One region of the Thalassolituus sp. ST750PaO-4 genome, then DNA from elsewhere that is predicted to be linked to it. Evidence: predicted binding sites of a transcription regulator. Region 1 holds the regulator's gene; the other holds the start of a gene.
The links. The regulator FNR, encoded in region 1, switches genes on or off when oxygen is low (the NO sensors DNR and NnrR bind a similar motif). The targets are predictions, from matches to a motif close to TTGATNTANATCAA.

Region 1 (10,476 bases):
CACTGAGCTGGGGCGGCATGGCGGAAATTGTTCCACTGTTCTGGCACAACGACACCAACAAGCCGGTTGAAGGCCTGGAACCTTACACTGCTCTGCAGCTGGAAGGTCGTGACATCTACATCCGTGAAGGTTGCCACGTATGTCACACCCAGATGGTTCGTCCGTTCCGTGCAGAAACCGAGCGTTACGGCCCATACTCCACTGCTGGTGAATCGGTATACGAGCACCCGTTCCTGTGGGGTTCCAAGCGTACCGGTCCTGACCTGGCACGTGTTGGTGGCCGTTACTCTGATGAGTGGCACCGTGCACACATGTACAACCCACGTGACGTTGTACCTGAGTCCATCATGCCGTCTTATCCATGGTTGTTTGAAGATAAGGTCGATGGCCGCCTGACTCCGAAGAAAATGGAAGCTCTGCGTATGGTCGGCGTACCGTACACCGATGCTGACATCGAAGGTGCCAAAGAGGCCGTTGATGGCAAACGTGAAATCGAAGCTCTGGTTGCTTATCTGCAGCACCTGGGCACTGTAGTCACTAAACGGTAAATCCCATGGATATTAACGACGTGCGCGGTTTGGGCAGCGTTTTCGCCCTGATAGCTTTTCTCGGCATACTCTGGTGGGCCTATGGCTCCAGCCGTAAAAAGCGTTTTGATAACGATGCTCAGATTCCATTTCTCGAAAACGAAGAAATGCCAGCGCACGACGATAAAGATCGGAGTAAATAAATATGTTAAGCACTTTCTGGCAAGTGTGGGTCGCGGTCATCGTACTGGGATCCATGATTGGTTGCGGCGTACTGATCATGTACACCAGCCGCGGCCAGCGTAAAGATGAAACTGACCAGACTACTGGTCATGACTACGACGGTATTCAGGAACTGGACAACCCGCTGCCACGCTGGTGGGTATTTATGTTCTGGGCAACCATCGTGTTTGGTTTTGGCTACCTGGGCGTGTACGGCCTGGGCAACGTTAACGGCCTGCTGACTGTTGAAGTCGACGGCGAACAGGTTGCCTGGTCTTCTACCAACCAGTGGAAAGCTGAAGTACAGAAGTTCGATGCTGACATCGCACCACTGTACTCCAAATACACCGCTACTCCGGTTGAGGAACTGGCCAAAGACGCAGACGCTCTGCAAACCGGCCAGCGCCTGTTCAAGAGCAACTGTGCTGTGTGCCACGGCTCTACAGCTAAAGGTGCTCAGGGCTTCCCTAACCTGACCGATAACGATTGGTTGTACGGTGGCGCTCCTGAGAACATCAAGCACACTCTGACTTACGGTCGTCAGGGCGCGATGCCTGCATGGGGCGCAGTACTGGGTGAAGAAGGTACCGCTGACATGGTGAACTACGTTCGCAGCCTGTCTGGCCTGAAGCACGATGCAGAAGCCGCTGAAAAAGCAGCGCCTAAATATCAGCAACTGTGTATGGCTTGTCACGGTGCAGATGGTAAAGGCAGCCAGCTGGTTGGCGCACCAAACCTGACTGACGATATCTGGTTATATGGCGGTTCTTCCAAGCAGATTGAGTTCACTCTGAAGCATGGTCGTAACGGTAAAATGCCAGCGCATCTGGAAATTCTTGGCAACAACGCTGAAGCCAAGATCCACCTGCTGACCACTTACGTTTACTCGCTGTCTCATCAGCAGTAAGCGCAGCAAGACCCCGGTCAGGCAAAACCAACCGGGGTTGAGCTAAGGCAATAAAAACAGAAAAAAGCGGCTTAAAGCCGCTTTTTTCGTTATAGCGACAGGCAACAAGCTATATAATTGCCGCGTTATATAGAGCGCTGTGGGGCCCTGCTCCGTCTCTGGTTTCGCAAAGCGCCGTCATGCACATCCAACCAAGGTGATTTGCCGTTATGAGTAATATTCCGGTCAAAGATGTCACACCAAAAACCCAAAGCATGTATGAAAAACGTAAGAAAATTTACGTTCGTGAAATTGAGGGTTTTTTCCAGAAATTACGTACATGGTCGCTGTGGGCGTTAATGCTCGGCTATTTCGGCAGTGCCTGGCTTAACTGGGAAGGCCGACAGGCCATTCTGTTCGATCTGCCGGCGCGCCAGTTTCATATTTTTGGTATTACCTTCTGGCCGCAGGATTTTATGCTGCTGTCGTGGCTGTTAATTATCTGCGCTTTTGGCCTGTTCACCATTACTAACCTTGCCGGTCGTATCTGGTGTGGTTACACCTGCCCGCAGTCGGCCTGGTCATTTATTTTTATGTGGATTGAAGAGCGTACCGAAGGTACCCGCAACGCCCGCATGAAACTCGATAAAGAACCGATGAGCGCGAGCAAATTCCGCAAAAAAGCCCTGAAGCATACTTTGTGGATGATTATCGCCATCTGGACCGGCATAACCTTCGTGGGTTACTTCACCCCGATCCGCGAACTGGTACCGGATTTCTTCACCCTGAACATCGGTGGTTGGGGTTTATTCTGGATTGCGTTTTTTACCGCGGCCACCTACATCAATGCCGGCTGGATGCGTGAGCAGGTCTGTATTTATATGTGCCCTTATGCGCGTTTCCAGTCGGTTATGTACGATCCGGATACCCTGGCCGTTTCCTACGATGTTAACCGTGGAGAACCACGAGGCAAACGCAGCAAAAAAGCCAAGGAAGAAAGCGACACAACCCAGCTTGGTGACTGTGTTGACTGCTCCCTGTGCGTGCAGGTATGTCCGACCGGTATCGATATCCGTGATGGTCTGCAATACCAGTGTATCGGCTGCGCTCTGTGCATCGATGCCTGTGACTCCATTATGGAAAAACTGGATAAGCCGAAGGGTCTGATCCGTTACACCACCGAAAATGAGCTGGAAGGTAAAAAGACTCACTTCTTCCGTCCGCGTCTGGTCGGTTATGCCGCACTGCTGCTGATTATGATGGGCGCATTCATGTACGCCATCGGCACCCGCACACCGTTCAAGCTGGATATTGAACGTGACCGCAGCGCGCTCTATCAGATGACCGCCAACGACACCGTAACCAATGCGTATACGCTGAAGCTGATCAACATGTCGCAAAGCCCAAAAACCTACACTCTGAGCCTGGATGGTCTGGAAGGTATGAAGATGGATGCGCCAACCACTCAGTTTCTGCGTGTGAACGAGCTGAAAGAAGTGCTTCTGACCATCGAAATTGATCCGGAAGAAGTGCATATGCCAGCCAGTAAAGTGGATATTGAATTCGTCATCACCGATGCCGATACCGGTGAAGAAGTGGCGCGTGAAGAAAGCCGCTTTATTGCCCCACGCAATTAATCTGAGGAAAAGATTCGCCTCCGCGAAACCATGACCCGTGTCAGCGAATCTGACAAATCCAAACTGGAGACTGACCGCCCAAGTGGTTAAACTTGGGCGGTTTTTTTTATCCCGCCCGATGCCGATTGAGAAGTCTATGAACACCGAATCCAAAGAACACGCTCCCTGGTACAAAGAACCCATGGTGTGGCTGGTTGCGGGCCTTCCGCTATTGGCTATCTGCTGGGGTTTTGTGATGCTGACACTGGCCCTTGAATCCAAGGATTCCCTGGTCAGCGACAGCTACTACAAAGACGGCGTCAGCTACACCGAAAACGTCGAAGCCGATGCCCATGCTGCCCGCCTGCAGATCAAGGCCGATCTGACGTTCAGCGAAAACGAAATCCACCTGGCCCTGAACGGCTATCTGGATGAAGAACCTGCAACCCTGCAACTGCAACTGATTCACCCTACCCTGCAGGAACGTGACCTGACCGTGCTGCTGCAACGCCTGGGCGATGGCCACTATGCCGGTGTCAATGAACTGGTATTGCCGGAACGCCGCCATATCTGGCTGCTCAGCCACGGACAGCAGTGGCGTATCCGTGGTACCGAACTGATTGAAGCTGACAAGGTTATTAACTTACACGCCAAATGAATGCCCATTCAGCCCAAGAGCGCTGTTTTCACTGTGGTGAAGCCACCACCGAAGGTGAGCGCTGGTCAACCCTGATTGATGGCCAACGGCAGCCGATGTGCTGCCCGGGCTGCAAAGCCATTGCCGAAACCATCGTCGCCAGTGGCCTGAAAGACTATTACCGCCACCGCACCGAACTGCCGGAACTGTCGCCGGCTGAACTGGAAGACAGCGATCTTTCGGCGCGCGAATCCCTCACCCTGTATGACAGCGAAGCCCTGCAGCGGCGCTTTGTCGCCCATCTGAGCGGCAACCAGCAAGGCGAAGCGGAAGCGACGTTTATTATCGACGGCATCAGCTGTGCCGCCTGTGCCTGGCTGATTGAGCACCGTATCAGCCAGTTGCCGGGCGTAAAAAACGCTGTCCTTAACCTGTCCAACCACCGCCTGGTGGTACGCTGGCAGTACGACCAGATTGCCGTATCCAGTATTGCCGAGGCGATTTACCGTCTGGGCTACAAAGCCTCGCCGTTTTCTGCCACTGAACAGGAAGAGCAGCGCCATCGTGAGGGTAAACTGGCGATCCGCCGTCTCGCGGTTGCCGGTATCGGCACCATGCAGGTGATGATGCTCGCGGTGCCTCTGTATGTGGGCATGGCTGAGCAATACGAATTTTTTATGCGCCTGGCCTCAATGGTCATGACCCTGCCGGTGGTGCTGTTCAGCGCCCGGCCGTTCTTTACTGCTGCCCTGCGTGATCTGCGCACCCGCCATCTGACCATGGATGTGCCCGTATCGCTGGCCATTGTGCTGGCATTCTGTTCGAGCATCTGGAGCACCATGAATCAGGGCGTCGAGGTGTATTTTGACTCGGTCTGTATGTTCACTTTCTTCCTGCTGCTTGGCCGTTTTCTCGAAATGCGCGCCCGTCACCGGATGGGGAAAGCCGGTAATAATCTGCTGACGCTGCTGCCCAATATTGCGTTAAAGGTTGGTGACGACGGTGTTGAGCAGGTTATTGCCAGTGAAGACATCCGTATTGGTGACGTGCTGCGTCTGAAACCCGGCCATGCCATTCCCGCTGACGGAGTGGTGATCGAAGGCCGCAGCTCGGTTGATGAAGCCGCACTGACCGGCGAATACCTGCCGATCAGCAAGAAAGCCGGTGATCGCCTGATCGGCGGTACGTTTAACGTTGAAAGCCCGCTGCTGATGAAGGTCACCGCGACCGGCGCCGAAGCGCAATTATCGACCATCATGCGTCTGATGGACCGCGCCCAGCAGGAAAAACCGCGCGCTGCGCTGCTGGCCGACAAAATTGCCAGCCACTTTGTTGCGGCGGTGCTGATCATCTCCAGCTCGGTCTTCACCTTCTGGTGGCTGCAAGGCGATGAACACGCCTTTTTCATCGCCCTCAGCGTGCTGGTTGTAACCTGCCCCTGCGCCCTGTCACTGGCTACGCCAACGGCTCTGACAGCCGCCACGGCCGCACTGCGCGAACGCGGATTGTTAATCAGCAAAGGCCATGTGCTGGAAGTTCTGCCACAGATTAACCGTGTGGTGTTCGATAAAACCGGCACCCTGACCCAGGGCAAACTAACCCTGGAGCAGGTCGAACCTCTGGCGGATCTGGATGAAGCTCAGCTGCTGGCCCTGATCGCCGGCCTTGAGAAACACTCAACCCATCCGATTGCCCGTGCCTTCCGCACCATAAAAGCGGCTGCCGTAGAGAACACCGAACAAACCGCCGGCCAGGGCATCAGCGGCCAGTGGAACGGGCACACTCTGCGCTTTGGCCGCGCCGATTATGCCTGGCCAGCTGCCCCCCTGACGGAGCCCGACAACAAGGCCGCTGGCCAGTGGCTGTTGCTCGCCAGTGATCAGCAACCGCTGGCCTGGGTGCGCCTGAATGACAGCCTGCGCCGCAACGCTGCGTCAATTGTCAGCGGACTTCAACAACGCGGTATCGCCGTGTCTCTGCTGACCGGCGACCCCGGCGCATCCGGTCAGGTGGTGGCGGATGCACTGGGCATTACCGACCTGCAGACCGGCGTCTCACCGGAACAGAAACTGGCCGCAGTGCGCGCCTGGCAGCAGGCCGGTGAGCGGGTCATGATGGTCGGCGACGGCATTAACGATGTGCCGGTACTGGCCGGTGCTGATATTGCTCTGGCCGTTAACGAAGCCACCGATCTGGCTAAGACCAACGCCGATGCCATGCTTACCAACGGTCGTCTGGAAACCTTACTGACCGCTCTGGATGGAGCCACCAAGACACGCCGTATTATTGCTCAGAACATCGGCTGGGCTTTGCTGTACAATCTCATCGCATTACCGGTGGCAGCGGCAGGTTTTGTTCCGCCCTGGGCCGCTGCGATTGGCATGTCATTCAGTTCGTTACTGGTGGTCACCAACGCCCTGCGCCTGAATCGCCTGCCGGCTCCTGACTCCTCTGAGGTTTGATCGATGGATATCATTTACATCCTGGTACCGCTGTCTTTACTGCTGATCGGCATTGCCGTGCTGATCTTTTTCTGGGCGGTGAAGAGCGGCCAGTTTGAAGACATGGAGTCCCCCGCCCACCGCATTCTGTTTGATGACGATGAGCCGATAAGTCGCCGTCAGGACGACAGCGAACAAACCCCATCTGACAAGCCATGATTGAACCCCTGTCGCTGCTGACTGCGTTTCTGCTGGGGTTGTTTGGCTCCAGCCACTGCCTGGTGATGTGCGGTGGTATTGCTGCGGCTATTGGCAGCAGCGCCGGAACTCAGCGTGTCCGGGTGACGCTGCTGTTTAACACCGGGCGCATACTGAGCTACAGCATCGCCGGGCTGATAGTCGCCAGCGCAGGTCTGTGGCTGCAGAGCCAGCACCAGTGGCTGATGCTGATCTTGCGGACACTGGCCGCGCTGATGCTGATACTGATGGGGCTCTATATTGCCCGCTGGTCACTGATGCTGACCCGTATTGAGCAACTGGGCCAGGGAATCTGGAAATACCTGCAGCCTCTGACCCGCCGTTTTATGCAATCTCCGCGTGCGATAGATCGTCTGTGGCTGGGCATGCTCTGGGGCTGGTTGCCCTGCGGCCTGATTTACAGCACGCTGAGCTGGGTTGCCGCAAATGGCCAGCCTTTGCTGGGAGCCGCCGCGATGTTCGCCTTTGGTCTGGGTACCCTGCCTGCCCTGTTTGCCAGCACACTGGCGGCCAATGTACTGACGCCGTTTCTGAGCAACAACCGCGTGCGTCAGGTTGCCGGGGGATTACTGATCGGATTTGGTTTGTGGACGGCAGCATCGGTCTGGTTACTTTCTTGACAGATCGCGCGCTAATGCCGAACATAGCCGCAACTGCTGCACTTGTTACTTACTCCGACACCGGGGTTTCACTCAGGAATCAGTCATGAAAACGACACATGTTGCGCCTGCTCCACTGCGGGGCACTCAACCACACTGCCAGACCTGCTCACTGAATGCGTTGTGTCTGCCATTGTCCCTGAACGATTCCGATATGGAGCGCCTCGACGATATCATCCGCCGTGGCCGTCCGATCCAGAAAGGTCAGCTGCTGTTCCAGCAGGGCGAAGCGTTTCAATCCGTATTTGCCGTACGCACCGGAGCCCTGAAAACCTACACTCTGGCGAGTAACGGTGAAGAACAGATTACCGGTTTTCACCTGGCCTCTGAGCTGGTTGGCCTGGCCGGTTACGATAACGGCAACTATCCGTTAACCGCCAAAGCGCTGGAAACCACCACCGTCTGTGAAATTCCGCTGCAGCAACTCGACAGTCTGGCCGATGACCTGCCGGATCTGCGTAAGCAGCTGATGCGTACAATGGGCACCGAAATCCGTCATGATCAGAACATGATGTTGCTGCTCAGCAAGAAAAACGCCGAAGAGCGCGTGGCCTCTTTCCTGATTGATATTTCCCAGCGTTATTCCCGTCGTGGTTTCTCGGCCAGTCATTTCCGCCTGCCGATGTCGCGGGTGGATATCAGTAACTATCTGGGCCTCGCGGTAGAAACCATCAGCCGCGTGTTTACCCGCTTCCAGAAAAACGGTCTGATCGAAACCCAGGGGAAAGAAGTGATTCTGCAGGACCCCGATATGCTGTATGAACTGGCCGGCCTGAATACTGAAAAAGAGTGTGCCGCTCACCCGCAAGAGTAAGCCGCTCACCCGTAAGCAAAAAAACCGGCCAGAGGCCGGTTTTTTTATGCCTGCCCTCTTATGCCTGTTTTCTGCTTATGAACACTCATGCAACGCCCTCTGGTACGGGAAATGCTTTTACCAGAATAAAGGCTGAACAGACGTTATTTTTCTGGCGCCGGTATCCAGGCTATCTATTGGCAATTGGTATAAAACCGCAGCAGATAAAATAATCTGATCTAAGATTGCAGAAACAGCGTCATTCAGCCGATATGACGTATAAGGAGGTGACCATGGGCATCTGCGCAAATGAACTGACCCGCTGGGTAATCCAGCCAACCCTGCAACGTATCGGGGTTAGTAACCCGATGGCCAGCACCCTGCTGCTGGCAACTGCGGCTCAGGAATCGGCTCTTGGATCGCACCTCAAAGCCGCCGGTCAACGGGCTCTCGGCATTTACCGCATTCACAGCCTGACCCACCGCCATGTATGGGACGCTTATCTGGCGCAACAGCCGGAACTGGCCAGCACCGTGCGCGGCCTTGCCAGCCAGCATGATTTTCTCAGTCACCCCCATGCCGAGCTGACCACCAACCTGTCTTATGCCACCGCCATTGCCTGGTTTATCTATGCCCGCAATGATGATTTTGTTCTGCCCGCCGATGCAACCGCAGAACAGCTCGCACGTCTGTGGAAACGTTTTTACCATCCCCGCAGCGGTGTCAGCATTGAAGAGTTCTGCGCCAGTCTCGGTACAGCCACCGCCCTGCTCAACCGTGCAGCCTGAGCAGGCGTACCTTTTCTCAAAGTCCCCGAACAACATTCCTTTTTAACTGCCTGACCTGCGCAGGCGGTTCCTTCACCCGATGCATTCTGCTATAAAGCGGGCGCAATTATTCAGGGTGTTTTTATGATCGAATCCGCTGCCGAGCGCAAAGAGCAACTCGAGTTCAACAAACTGCAGAAGCGCCTGCGCCGCAATGTCGGCAAGGCCATCGAAGACTACCGCATGATCGAAGACGGCGATAAGGTCATGGTTTGCCTGTCCGGCGGTAAAGATTCGTACACCATGCTCGATATTCTGCTGAGTCTGCAGAAAAGCGCACCGATTCACTTTGATATCGTGGCGGTGAATATGGATCAGAAGCAGCCCGGATTTCCTGAACATGTGCTGCCGGAGTATCTGAGCCAGCTGGGTATTGAGTATCACATCGTCGAGAAAGATACCTACAGCGTAGTGAAAGAAATTATTCCGGAAGGTAAAACCACCTGCAGCCTGTGCTCTCGCCTGCGTCGTGGCACTCTGTATGGCTTTGCCGAGAGTATTGGCGCCAATAAAATCGCTCTTGGTCACCATCGTGACGACATCATCGAAACCCTGTTCCTCAATATGTTCCATGGTGGCAAGCTCAAGGCTATGCCGCCGAAACTGCTGAGTGACGACCAGAAACACGTGCTGATCCGTCCGCTGGCTTATTGCAAAGAAAAAGACATCGAGAAATTTTCCCAGGCACGGGGCTTCCCGATCATTCCGTGCAACCTGTGTGGCTCACAGGAAAACCTGCAACGTCAGAATATTAAGATGATGCTGGAACAGTGGGACAAAGAGCAGCCGGGACGCAGTGAGAATATCTTTGCCGCCATCTGTAATGTGGCACCGTCACAGTTAGGCGATACCCAGTTGTTTGATTTTGTCACCCTGCAGGACAAGCAGGATAAAGGCCATCTGTTTACCCGTCTGGATGTGGTTCAGATCGACTGATCTGAAGCTGATACCGGGCGCAGCCAAAAGAAAAAGGCGGTCACAGACCGCCTTGCAACAGACTGGTGACCAGCAGCTGATATTCTCCCGGCCCCTTCACAACAAGCTCCATTTTATAACGCCGGTCAGTGATGATGGATTCAGCCAGTGCCGTCAGGTGACAGGCATCGGGACTCAGTTGCGGCTGGGGCATCTGCAGATGAACCTGATACTGTCCTTCCAGCTCTTCTACACGCACCGTTGAGATCGCCTGAGTTTCACTGCCGGCAATGCCTTTACGGATCCACTGCAGATAAATGCCATGCGGGCCTTTCACATTAGTACGGACAACGCGGATGTACCCCTCTCCGGCGTCAGACTTCCACGGGCAGACCCGCTGTACCTGATCAATCCACACCGGCATTTTATAGACGCCGGCAAAGGGCCAGGTTTCGCCTTCGGCGGCTGCTTCGTTCTGCATCCCAGCGTCGGTGGCCAAGGCTGGCAACGCCAGAAAAGCCAACAGCAAAGCCATGATCGTGCGTACTGATATCATAATGATCCTCCTGCCATTAAGCCTAGCAGAGGTCAGCTTTCATGCTGTTGCAGAAGGCAGATACATCAGGCGGAGAAAACGGCCTGATTACTGCCGCCGGCATCCCATTCAGGGCGCTGGTAAGATACGCTGAGGATGT
Region 2 (10,476 bases), 350 kb from region 1:
AGATCAACCTGGAGAAAATGTCGCCGGTGGTTCAGGCGCGCAATGGTGTAGCCTATCCGGATACCTGTGTCGGCACCGACTCCCACACCCCGCACGTCGATGCGCTGGGTGTTATTTCTGTTGGTGTGGGTGGTCTGGAAGCCGAAACCGTGATGCTTGGCCTGCCATCCATGATGCGTCTGCCGGATATTGTTGGTGTTGAGCTGAAGGGCAAACGCCAGCCTGGCATTACCGCCACCGATATCGTGCTGGCATTGACCGAGTTCCTGCGTAAAGAGCGCGTGGTGGGTGCTTATGTGGAATTCTTCGGTGAAGGTGCGTCCAGTCTGACCATCGGTGATCGGGCAACCATTTCCAATATGACACCGGAGTACGGTGCGACCGCAGCGATGTTCTACATCGATGAGCAAACCATCGACTACCTGAAACTGACCGGTCGTGAGCCTGAACAGGTGGCCTTAGTAGAACAGTACGCTAAAGAAACCGGTCTGTGGGCCGATGCGCTGAAAACCGCGCAATACGAACGTGTACTGAGCTTCGACCTGTCGGCTGTCGGCCGTAATATGGCAGGCCCGTCTAATCCGCATGCCCGTGTATCAACGGCTGATCTGGCCGCCAAAGGTATTGCCGGTAATCTGGATGCGGCCAAAGCACAGGAAGCCGAAGGTCTGATGCCGGATGGTGCGGTCATCATCGCCGCCATTACTTCCTGTACCAATACTTCTAACCCGCGCAACGTGGTCGCCGCCGGTCTGCTGGCGAAAAAAGCCAACGAACTGGGTCTGATCCGCAAGCCATGGGTGAAATCTTCCTTCGCACCTGGCTCCAAAGTCGCCGAGTTGTACCTGAAAGATTCCGGTCTGCTGCCGGAACTGGAAAAGCTGGGCTTTGGTATTGTGGCTTTCGCCTGTACTACCTGTAACGGTATGTCCGGTGCGCTGGACCCTGTGATTCAGCAGGAAATCATCGATCGTGATCTGTATGCCACGGCGGTACTGTCCGGTAACCGCAACTTCGATGGCCGTATTCACCCGTACGCCAAGCAGGCGTTCCTGGCATCGCCACCACTGGTCGTGGCCTACGCCATCGCCGGTACTATTCGTTTTGATATTGAAAAGGATGTGCTTGCGGTCGTTGATGGTAAAGAAATCCGTCTGAAGGATATCTGGCCATCGGATGAAGAAATCGACGCCATCGTTAAAGAAAGCGTGAAGCCGGAGCAGTTCCGTCAGATCTACATTCCGATGTTTGATCTGGGTGCCAAAGAGAAGGCCATCAGCCCGCTGTACGACTGGCGTCCGATGAGCACCTATATCCGCCGTCCACCTTACTGGGAAGGCGCTCTGGCCGGTGAGCGTACGCTGAAAGGCATGCGCCCTCTGGCCGTGCTGCCGGACAACATCACCACCGACCACCTATCGCCATCCAACGCCATCATGATGGACAGTGCGGCGGGTGAATATCTGCACAAAATGGGTTTGCCGGAAGAGGACTTTAACTCTTACGCAACTCACCGTGGTGACCACCTGACGGCACAGCGTGCAACCTTCGCTAACCCGAAACTGCTGAACGAAATGGTGCTGGATGAAAACGGCAACGTGAAGCAGGGTTCTCTGGCGCGCGTAGAGCCGGAAGGTAAGGTGATGCGTATGTGGGAAGCGATTGAAACCTACATGAACCGCAAGCAGCCGCTGATCATCGTCGCCGGTGCCGACTACGGTCAGGGTTCTTCCCGTGACTGGGCTGCCAAAGGCGTGCGTCTGGCGGGTGTTGAGGCAATTGCTGCCGAAGGCTTCGAGCGTATTCACCGCACCAACCTGATCGGCATGGGCGTACTGCCGCTGGAATTCAAAGCCGGCACCACGCGCAAGACTCTGGGCCTGGATGGTACTGAGACCTACGACGTGAAAGGCGATCTGAGCCCGCGTTGCGATCTGACACTGGTGATTACCCGTAAAGATGGTGAAGTGGTTGAAGTACCGATGACCTGTCGTCTGGACACCGCCGCGGAAGTGGATGTGTACAGTGCCGGCGGGGTGTTGCAGAAGTTCGCTCAGGACTTCCTGCAGGGCGAATAACGAAGCAGACTGCCTCGTTAACGCTTCCGAAACGCCGCAAAATATAGTTTTGCGGCGTTTTAAAAAATCCAAAGTAGGGTGGGCACTGCCCACCTTTCTTTTAAGGGCATCGACGTTTTCAGTAACGTCCTGAAAGAGAAATAATTATGTCCAAACAAATTAAAATTCCGGCCACCTATATGCGTGGCGGCACCTCTAAGGGTGTATTTTTCAGCCTGACCGATTTACCTGAAGCGGCTCAGGTACCGGGAGACGTGCGCGATAACATTCTGTTGCGTGTTATTGGCAGTCCAGACCCGTACGGTCAGCAGATCGATGGCATGGGCGGTGCCACGTCCAGCACCTCAAAGACCGTTATTCTGGCGAAAAGCGAACAGCCGGATCACGACGTGGATTATTTATTCGGCCAGGTGTCGATTAATAAGCCTTTTGTGGACTGGTCAGGTAACTGCGGTAACTTAACCGCTGCCGTTGGGGCATTTGCCATTGCCAAAGGTCTGGTCGCGGCCGATCGTATTCCGCACAACGGCATTTGTACTGTGCGTATCTGGCAAAAAAATATTCAGAAAACCATTATCGCCCATGTACCGATCACCGATGGTGAGGTGCAGGAAACCGGCGATTTTGAGCTCGACGGCGTAACCTTTCCGGCAGCGGAAGTGGTGATTGAATTTATGGACCCGGCGGATGGCGAAGGTTCTATGTTCCCGACCGGTAACGTAGTCGATGATCTCGAAGTTCCGGGCATTGGTACGTTCAAAGCCACCATGATTAATTCCGGTATTCCGACCATTTTTGTCAATGCGGCGGATATTGGTTACAAAGGCACCGAGCTGCAGAAAGACATTAATTCCGATGCCGAAGCGCTGGCGAAATTTGAAACCATGCGTGCTTACGGCGCGGTAAAAATGGGTTTAATTGCCGACATTTCCGAAGCGGTTGCGCGCCAACACACGCCGAAAATTGCTTTCGTGGCACCTGCAACGGATTACGAAGCATCCAGTGGCAAACAGATTTCTGCAGCCGATATCGATGTCTGCGTACGTGCGTTATCCATGGGGAAATTACACCATGCGATGATGGGTACGGCGTCGGTGGCCATTGCAACGGCGGCGGCGGTACCTGGTACGCTGGTGAATCTGGCGGCCGGCGGTACCGAACGTGACTCCGTAACCTTTGGTCATCCGTCCGGTACATTACGCGTGGGTGCAGCGGCGGCGTTGGTTGATGGCGAATGGACGGCGACCAAAGCTGTAATGAGCCGCAGTGCGCGGATAATTATGGAAGGTAATGTGCATATTCCTGCCGACATTATCCGTCTCTGAAACAACATTCCTTATAGGGGTACTCCGGCCGGAGTACTCCATACTCATTAATGGCCCGTATGGCAAAGGTTCGGTCTTGCTGTAAGTCAGGGTTTGACCTTACGACGTATTTAACATGAGTAATCTTTTTATATGGATGGCTAATGTATGCGTCGGTTCTTGCTGGTTCTTTTGTTGCTGTTGCCAGGCGTTGGGGTAAGTCAGGCTGCTGAGAGGTTAAATGATGCGGAAGCCGTTAATTATGCCGGTAGTCTGCGTTATTTGTCGCAGCGGGTTATGAAAAATTATCTGGCGGTTGGCGCTGCTATTCGCCCCGATAAGGCCCATCAGCAATTGGATGAAAGTGTTGCGGAATTTGAACAACACTTGCAGCAGCTGCTTGATTATGCTGCAGATTCTGATTTGCAAAAATCGTTACGCCAGATCGAATCTTTGTGGCAACAGCAGCGCCAGATGCTGCTGTCCACACCACAAAAAGATCAGGCAAAAACCTTGTTGCAGGATAATAATCGCTTGCTGGCTTTATGTGAGCAAACTACTCATGCCATCAGTCAGGCCATTACTCAAGCCACCAACAGGCCCGAAGCTCTGCTGATTAATATTGCCGGACGACAACGGATGCTATCGCAGAAAATTGCCAAAGCTTATTTTGCTCTTTATTGGAATGTTCAGGATGAGGGGTTAAAGGCCGAATTTGAGCAGGCTGTGCAGCAATTTTCATTGGCCATGACGCAATTGCAGGGTAGCCCTGAGAGTACCGAACAGATTCGTCAGGCGTTGGCCAGGGTTGATTCGCAATGGACTTTTTCCCAGACCGGTTTTGCCTTAAATAAGGAAGGCCGTTATGTGCCGACGGTTATCGCTGTAACGACAGAATCCATTTTGTGGAAAATGGATGCCATTACTCATCAATATGAAGAGTTGATGAATCTCTGAGTATGGAGCGTCGCTGAAATATTTGTACATGGTGATGGGCATACAAGCTAAGGCACAGCCCAAAGGCTGTGCCTTATGTTTTTTAAAGCGCCCGCTGCTGGTCGCGCAGTGCATCTTCAACGGCAAAGCGCATATATTGATCGTTCTGAGGAATGCGTTTAAGAAAATTCACAATGTCAGTATCCGGCTGCATTTTTCCTAAGGTCTCAACCATGCGGCGCTGCACCAAAGGTTCGTAGGTGGAAATCATCGACATCATCTTTTCCTGCACACCTCTGCCTAATTTAATCAGGGCGTTTTGTGCCTCTTCCGGAATTTTATGATCAAGATCGCCGAGGCTTTCTATCAATAGCTCCTGTGCGCGTAAATCCTGGGTGCGGATATTTCCCAGTACGGTGATCAGATGACGTTTCATGGTCGTGCGGTAAGGGCCGCTGGCCTGCACGCGCACACGTTCCAGTTTACGGATAACGAGGTCTTCTGCAGCCGCCGCGCGCGTTCCGTAAGCAACCAGATATTCCCCGTAAGCATTTAACTCCATGGCATTGCCATCGCCGAATAACCGGTCAGCACATTCTCTTGGCGTGCAGGCTTCGGAGTCGGGCAGGTTATAACGGATAAACCACAGGTTCTTCTGTACCTCATTAATGCGCTGGCCTTTGATGATCTGAGCAAACAGCTTTGGATAGCGGCCGAGCATATTCTCGATTAATGCTGCCTGCTGCTGATTTTCTTCGGCGTTACGTTCCAGTGTTGTCAGCAGGTAATACATTGTTTTAGCAGTGTTGTCGTTGAGGGTGTCTTTTTGCTCGTTCAGTTTTTCCAGCAGCAGATTAAAGCTGTTGCTGGCCAGTTCCTGGTTGCCGGCTTCCTTCAGCTGGTTTTTATAAAAATCGGTGATGGGTTTAACCATGTCATTAATGTCCGGCAGCTCGCCACTGTACTGCTGGAATAATTCAGCCCCGATAGCCGGCTGGCGATAAGCGCTGGCTTTAATAATGCGTGCGGTCAGTTCTCCAGCGCTCAGGGCAGGGTTGCCGACTTTTCCTTTTTCTGCCGCCTGAATCAATGACAGCAATTGATTTTTCAGTTGCAGCGCGGTTTGTGGCTGATAGCTGGGCTTACCGCTGCGCGTATCATCGGGGGATTTATCGCTGTAATTGGATAACGCTGACAGCAGAGGCTGCAGGCGGTCTTCTGGCAGGCGCTGCAGGCTGCTGAGCATGGTTTCCCATTCGGTTGGTGTGATGCCGTTATCTTTGGTAATGGCGTATTTTGCGATGCCTGGAAGATATTCGGACAGATTATGCGGTGCAATCTGTGCCAGCTGGACAAACAGATAGTCCCGGTAGCCAGTAGCGGGATAGCGGCTCTGGGTGAGGGAGTAGAGCACGTTATATTGCCAGTCGTTGCAGTCGTTATCGAAAGGCGCTTTTAATGCAAAAGCGACCAGCTCGGCATTTTTATCCGGGCTTGGGGCTTTCTGTAATGTGATTTTTACCTGCTCACGTACGGCGTCACAGGGGTTTTTACCACCACTGCCAATAATGGTTGCAATCTGGGTGCTTAAACCATCGGGGTCGACTTCAATTTCCGCTTTCAGGTAAAAATTTTCGCCATCCCATTTTTCTTCAAGGATCTTTGTTTTTGTCAGCGCGCTGGCAAATGTCTGGTAGTTGGCCTGCACAGTACGGCTGAATTCTTCTTTATCGAGGGTTTCGGTGTTGCTGAAGCTGGATTGCACCTGCACACCGACTTCTTCAATTAACAGCACCTGAAGTTGTTGCAGGGCGGCTTTGCGGGCGGAAACCTTTGAATCATTTTCGCTGGCGTTGTAGGTGTACTCACGCACCATGGTCATCGACTCGGCACTGGCGCTCTGGCTGAATATTGTGCAGATGATCAGTGCCAGCAGCAGCTGTAAATAAGGCTGCTTGGCTGAATATGCGACGGGCATAATGGATAGGGCTTTGGCCATGGATCGTCCTTGCTGAAAATTTCTGATTCGGGTGAGGATATTACTGATAACTGTCTCGTCAGTCAGCAGTGAAACGTTTTTGCAGGCTATAAAAAAACCGCCCGGAGGCGGTTTTTCAGTCAGTAACAGACGGCGACGTACGTTGTCGCCTGTCGGTGCTACTTGTTGTGCTCGTCGGCTTCTGTTGCTGTTTCAGCTTCAGTTGCCGCAGTGGTTTCTGTCGCTGGTTCAGCGTCAGCTACAACCACAGATTCGGCAGCTGGCTCTGCAACGGCTTGCTCGGCCTGTGCTGCTGCCTGTTCCGCACTATCCGCATTGCGGCGGTTACGCGGATCATTAGGCGCACGACCGCCCGGGTTGCGACGACGTCCGCGGCGGGATGCACGATCATTGCCCTGGGTTGCTGTAGCTGCTTCTTCCTGAGAAGTCGTTACTTCCGCTTCGGTTGCTTCTGCCTGGGCCTTTTCTGTGGCGGCTGGCTTTTCTTCAGCAACAGTCACTTCAGGCTGGGAGGCCGTTTCTTCTGCTGGCTGAGCGACAGTTTCCTGCACTTCAGCTGCTTCAGTAGTCTGTACTTCTGCTGTTTGTGTTTCAGCAGCAGGGGCTTCAGTGGCCGGAGTCTCAGAGGTCAGGGTTTCAGTGGTATGAGCCTCTGTAGTCTGGGTTTCTGCAGCTGCAGGAGCTTCAGTCGCCGGAACTTCCGCTACAGCTTCCTGAGCATCAGCACTTTCAACGGCTGCTGACTGCTCAGCGGTTTCTGCTTTTACTTCGCTGGTCTCAGCATTGGCTGCTTCGACAGCGACTTCCGCTGCATTGGCGTCAGTATTTTCCCCATTGTCTGCTTCAGTGGCACCGGTTTTGGCCGGGCGATCGTCACGGTTGCGGTTGCGGCGACGGCTGTTGCGTGAGCGGCGGGTTGTTTTTTCGCCATTCTCATCAGCGTTGCTTTCGCTGCCCGCATCCGTGCTGTTATCGGCATTGGCAGGGGTTGCTGCATTTTCGCTTACAGCACTATCTGCAGCTACCACAGCCTGTTCTTCAGCTGCCTGTTCGTTGCTGTTTTCTTCAGCGCTGGCAGCGTTAGCCTGGGTATTGTTGCGCTCGCCACGTTCACCACGGTTGCGACGACGACGCCCCTCTGGGCGACCTTCGCTGTTGCGGTTGCCGGCATCGACGGTTTCGCTGGCCACTACGTTGCTGGCTGCTTCGGTTTCGGTCAGTTCAACTTTGTCATTGCGGACTTCGTTGCGTGGTGCGCGGTTGCCGCTGCGGTCACGGCGTGGTGCACGTGGTTCGTTGCTGGCTTCGGCTTCATTGCGCTCGGCACGGTTGTCGTTACGTTCACCGTCGTTACGGTTATCGTTGCGATTGCGGGCAGGGCGGTCATTACGGTTGCGACCGGAGCGTTCGCCACGACCTTCGTTGCGGCTTTCGCTACGGTTTTCGCTGCGATTGCCGCGCTCGTTATCACCATCGCTGCGGTCATCGCGGTTGCGCTCGTTACGATTGCGGTTGCGGCCACGGTCATTGCGGTTGCGTTCGTTACGGTTGCGCTCATTGCGGCCGTTGCTGCTTTCTTCGCGGGCTTTTTTCGGCGCAGGTTTTTCTTCCTGTTTTTCACCGCCATCAAACAGCGCAGACAGGGCGCTGCCGATTTTGCTCCACAGGCCTTTGCTGGCTGTTGCTTCGCTTGCCGTTGCAACCGGTGCAGCGGCAGGAACGCTGTGAGCACCGGCTTTAACCGCAGCTTGCTGTACTTTGCTGGTTTCGCGGATGGTCAGATCCAGACCGTATTCGGTCTCTTCTTCTTCCATCTTGTGTTCGTAGCTGACTTCGCCGATCAGGCTGTCATCCGGGCGCAGACGCAATACTTCGTAGTGCGGTGTTTCCATGTTCGGATTCGGCAGAACCACGACTTTACTGCCGTGACGGGCTTCGATACCGGCGATCAGGGTGCGTTTTTCGTTCAGCAGGAAGGTAGCAACGGATACCGGCACAATGGCGCGGATCTGTCCGGTGTTCTCTTTTGCAGCTTCTTCTTCGATCAGGCGCAGAATTGACAGACCGGTAGACTGGATATCACGCACAACACCAGTACCGTTACAGCGTGGGCATACGTGGCCGCTGGTTTCTTCCAACGACGGACGCAGACGCTGACGCGACATTTCCATCAGGCCGAAGCGGGAAATACGGCCAACCTGTACGCGGGCACGATCCACTTCCAGCGCTTTCTTCAGGCGGGTTTCAACTTCGCGCTGATTCTTGCTGGACAGCATGTCGATAAAGTCGATCACTACCAGGCCGCCCATATCGCGCAGGCGCAGCTGGCGGGCAATCTCGTCGGCCGCTTCCAGGTTGGTGTTCAGTGCGGTTTCTTCGATATCGGCACCTTTGGTGGCGCGCGCCGAGTTGATGTCGATAGACACCAGGGCTTCGGTTGGATCGATAACGATAGAGCCACCGGATGGCAGTTTCACTTCGCGCTGGAAGGCCGATTCGATCTGGCTTTCAATCTGATAGCGGTTGAACAGCGGTACGGCATCGGTGTAGCGCTTGAACTTGTTCTGGTAGTGCGGCATGACCTGCTGCACAAAGCCCAGAGCTTCTTCGTAGGCGGCATCGGTGTCGATCAGTACTTCACCGACGTCCTGACGCAGGTAATCACGGATGGCACGGATGATAACGTTGCTTTCCTGCAGTAGCAGGCAAGGAGCAGGGCGCTCGTCAGAGGCGCGCTTGATGGCGTCCCACAGGTGAACCAGATAATTCAGGTCAGCCTGCAGTTCTTCGGCGCTGCGGCCAATGCCGGCGGTACGGACGATAACGCCCATTTTGTCCGGCACGGTCACGCCTTTCATGGCTTCACGCAGTTCGGTGCGCTCGTCGCCTTCGATGCGGCGGGAGATGCCGCCGGCACGTGGATTGTTTGGCATCAGTACCAGATAGCGGCCAGCCAGGGACACCTGAGTGGTCAGTGCGGCACCTTTGTTGCCACGTTCTTCTTTGTCGACCTGAATAATAACTTCCTGGCCTTCGCGCAGCACATCTTTGATGTTTATGCGGCCCGGACCCGGGTCTTTAACAAAGTATTCGCGGGCAATTTCTTTCAGTGGCAGAAAGCCGTGACGCTCAGCGCCGAAGTCGACAAACGCGGCTTCCAGACTGGGTTCGATGCGGGTGATTTTACCTTTATAGACATTGGACTTCTTCTGCTCGCGGGAGCCGGACTCAATATCGAGGTCGTAGAGTTTCTGGCCATCTACAAGGGCTACACGCAACTCTTCAGGCTGAGTTGCATTGATAAGCATTCTTTTCATGCTGTACGTTAAGCTCGTTCTGGCAACGTACCGGCTGGCAATGCCGGACTATTCCGGCCACTACCAAAATATTTATGGGTGCTTTGCAGCAGTTGTCAGCGCCGTTTTCGGGTCGCCTGACCTGTCTCGCAGTGGTGCCTCTGGTTTGTTGTGCACCAACACTGTCCATAATTTGATAATGCGAGATTGCCCGCAGGTCGCTGCGTGGTTTATCTCACTGGGCGGGCGGCCATGGGCCTGCGCTCGCCGTAATTATTCGTCAGGAAGAGTTTTAACAGTATGTCTTCTTCCTTATACTCTGCCGCTTGATCGGCCTGGCCTCGCCTTTCGGCTGATCTTGATCGTCGGCTGGGTTGTACGCTTTCTCTGTGCCGACCAAGGCCGTGGGCGAATATAGCAACATTGGTTGCGCCCCGCAAATGCCATACCACAAATAAATCCGCCGCCTGGGCTGCTTTGAACCTATGTCAAATCACGAAATCGATACCGGTAAAGTATCGCTACTGACGGTGACCGCCGATAACGATGGTCAGCGTGTCGATAATTTTCTTATCTCTGTATTAAAAGGTGTGCCCAAGACGCTGGTGTACCGCATCATCCGCAAAGGCGAGGTGCGGGTAAATAAAGGGAGAGTGAAGGCGGATACCCGCCTGGCGGCTGGCGATGTGGTACGGGTGCCGCCGCTGCGAATTGCCGAGCGCGACGAAACGCCGGATGTATCACCGGCACTGCAGGAGATTTTGCAGAATGCCATCCTGCATGAAGATGATGGTCTTCTGGTGGTGAATAAACCCCACGGGCTGGCCGTGCATGGTGGTAGCGGGGTGAATCTGGGGCTGATT

Region 2: the regulator FNR is predicted to act here: its motif matches at 3,480-3,493, upstream of HUF18_RS14990 (type IV pili methyl-accepting chemotaxis transducer N-terminal domain-containing protein).

What each region holds. Positions count from the first base shown of each region.
Region 1 covers NZ_JABVCB010000012.1:51,428-61,903, reverse strand. The annotation lists gene ccoO (cytochrome-c oxidase, cbb3-type subunit II) at 1-548, shown strand, start outside; gene HUF18_RS13425 (cbb3-type cytochrome oxidase subunit 3) at 554-730, shown strand; gene ccoP (cytochrome-c oxidase, cbb3-type subunit III) at 733-1,656, shown strand; gene ccoG (cytochrome c oxidase accessory protein CcoG) at 1,866-3,272, shown strand; gene HUF18_RS13410 (FixH family protein) at 3,409-3,909, shown strand; gene HUF18_RS13405 (heavy metal translocating P-type ATPase) at 3,906-6,350, shown strand; gene ccoS (cbb3-type cytochrome oxidase assembly protein CcoS) at 6,354-6,548, shown strand; gene HUF18_RS13395 (sulfite exporter TauE/SafE family protein) at 6,545-7,207, shown strand; gene fnr (fumarate/nitrate reduction transcriptional regulator Fnr) at 7,293-8,060, shown strand; gene HUF18_RS13385 (hypothetical protein) at 8,333-8,827, shown strand; gene ttcA (tRNA 2-thiocytidine(32) synthetase TtcA) at 8,951-9,802, shown strand; gene HUF18_RS13375 (hypothetical protein) at 9,843-10,337, opposite strand; gene greB (transcription elongation factor GreB) at 10,403-10,476, opposite strand, start outside.
Region 2 covers NZ_JABVCB010000012.1:397,673-408,148, reverse strand. The annotation lists gene acnD (Fe/S-dependent 2-methylisocitrate dehydratase AcnD) at 1-2,078, shown strand, start outside; gene prpF (2-methylaconitate cis-trans isomerase PrpF) at 2,225-3,403, shown strand; gene HUF18_RS14990 (type IV pili methyl-accepting chemotaxis transducer N-terminal domain-containing protein) at 3,563-4,339, shown strand; gene HUF18_RS14985 (hypothetical protein) at 4,422-6,317, opposite strand; gene rne (ribonuclease E) at 6,476-9,634, opposite strand; gene rluC (23S rRNA pseudouridine(955/2504/2580) synthase RluC) at 10,099-10,476, shown strand, end outside.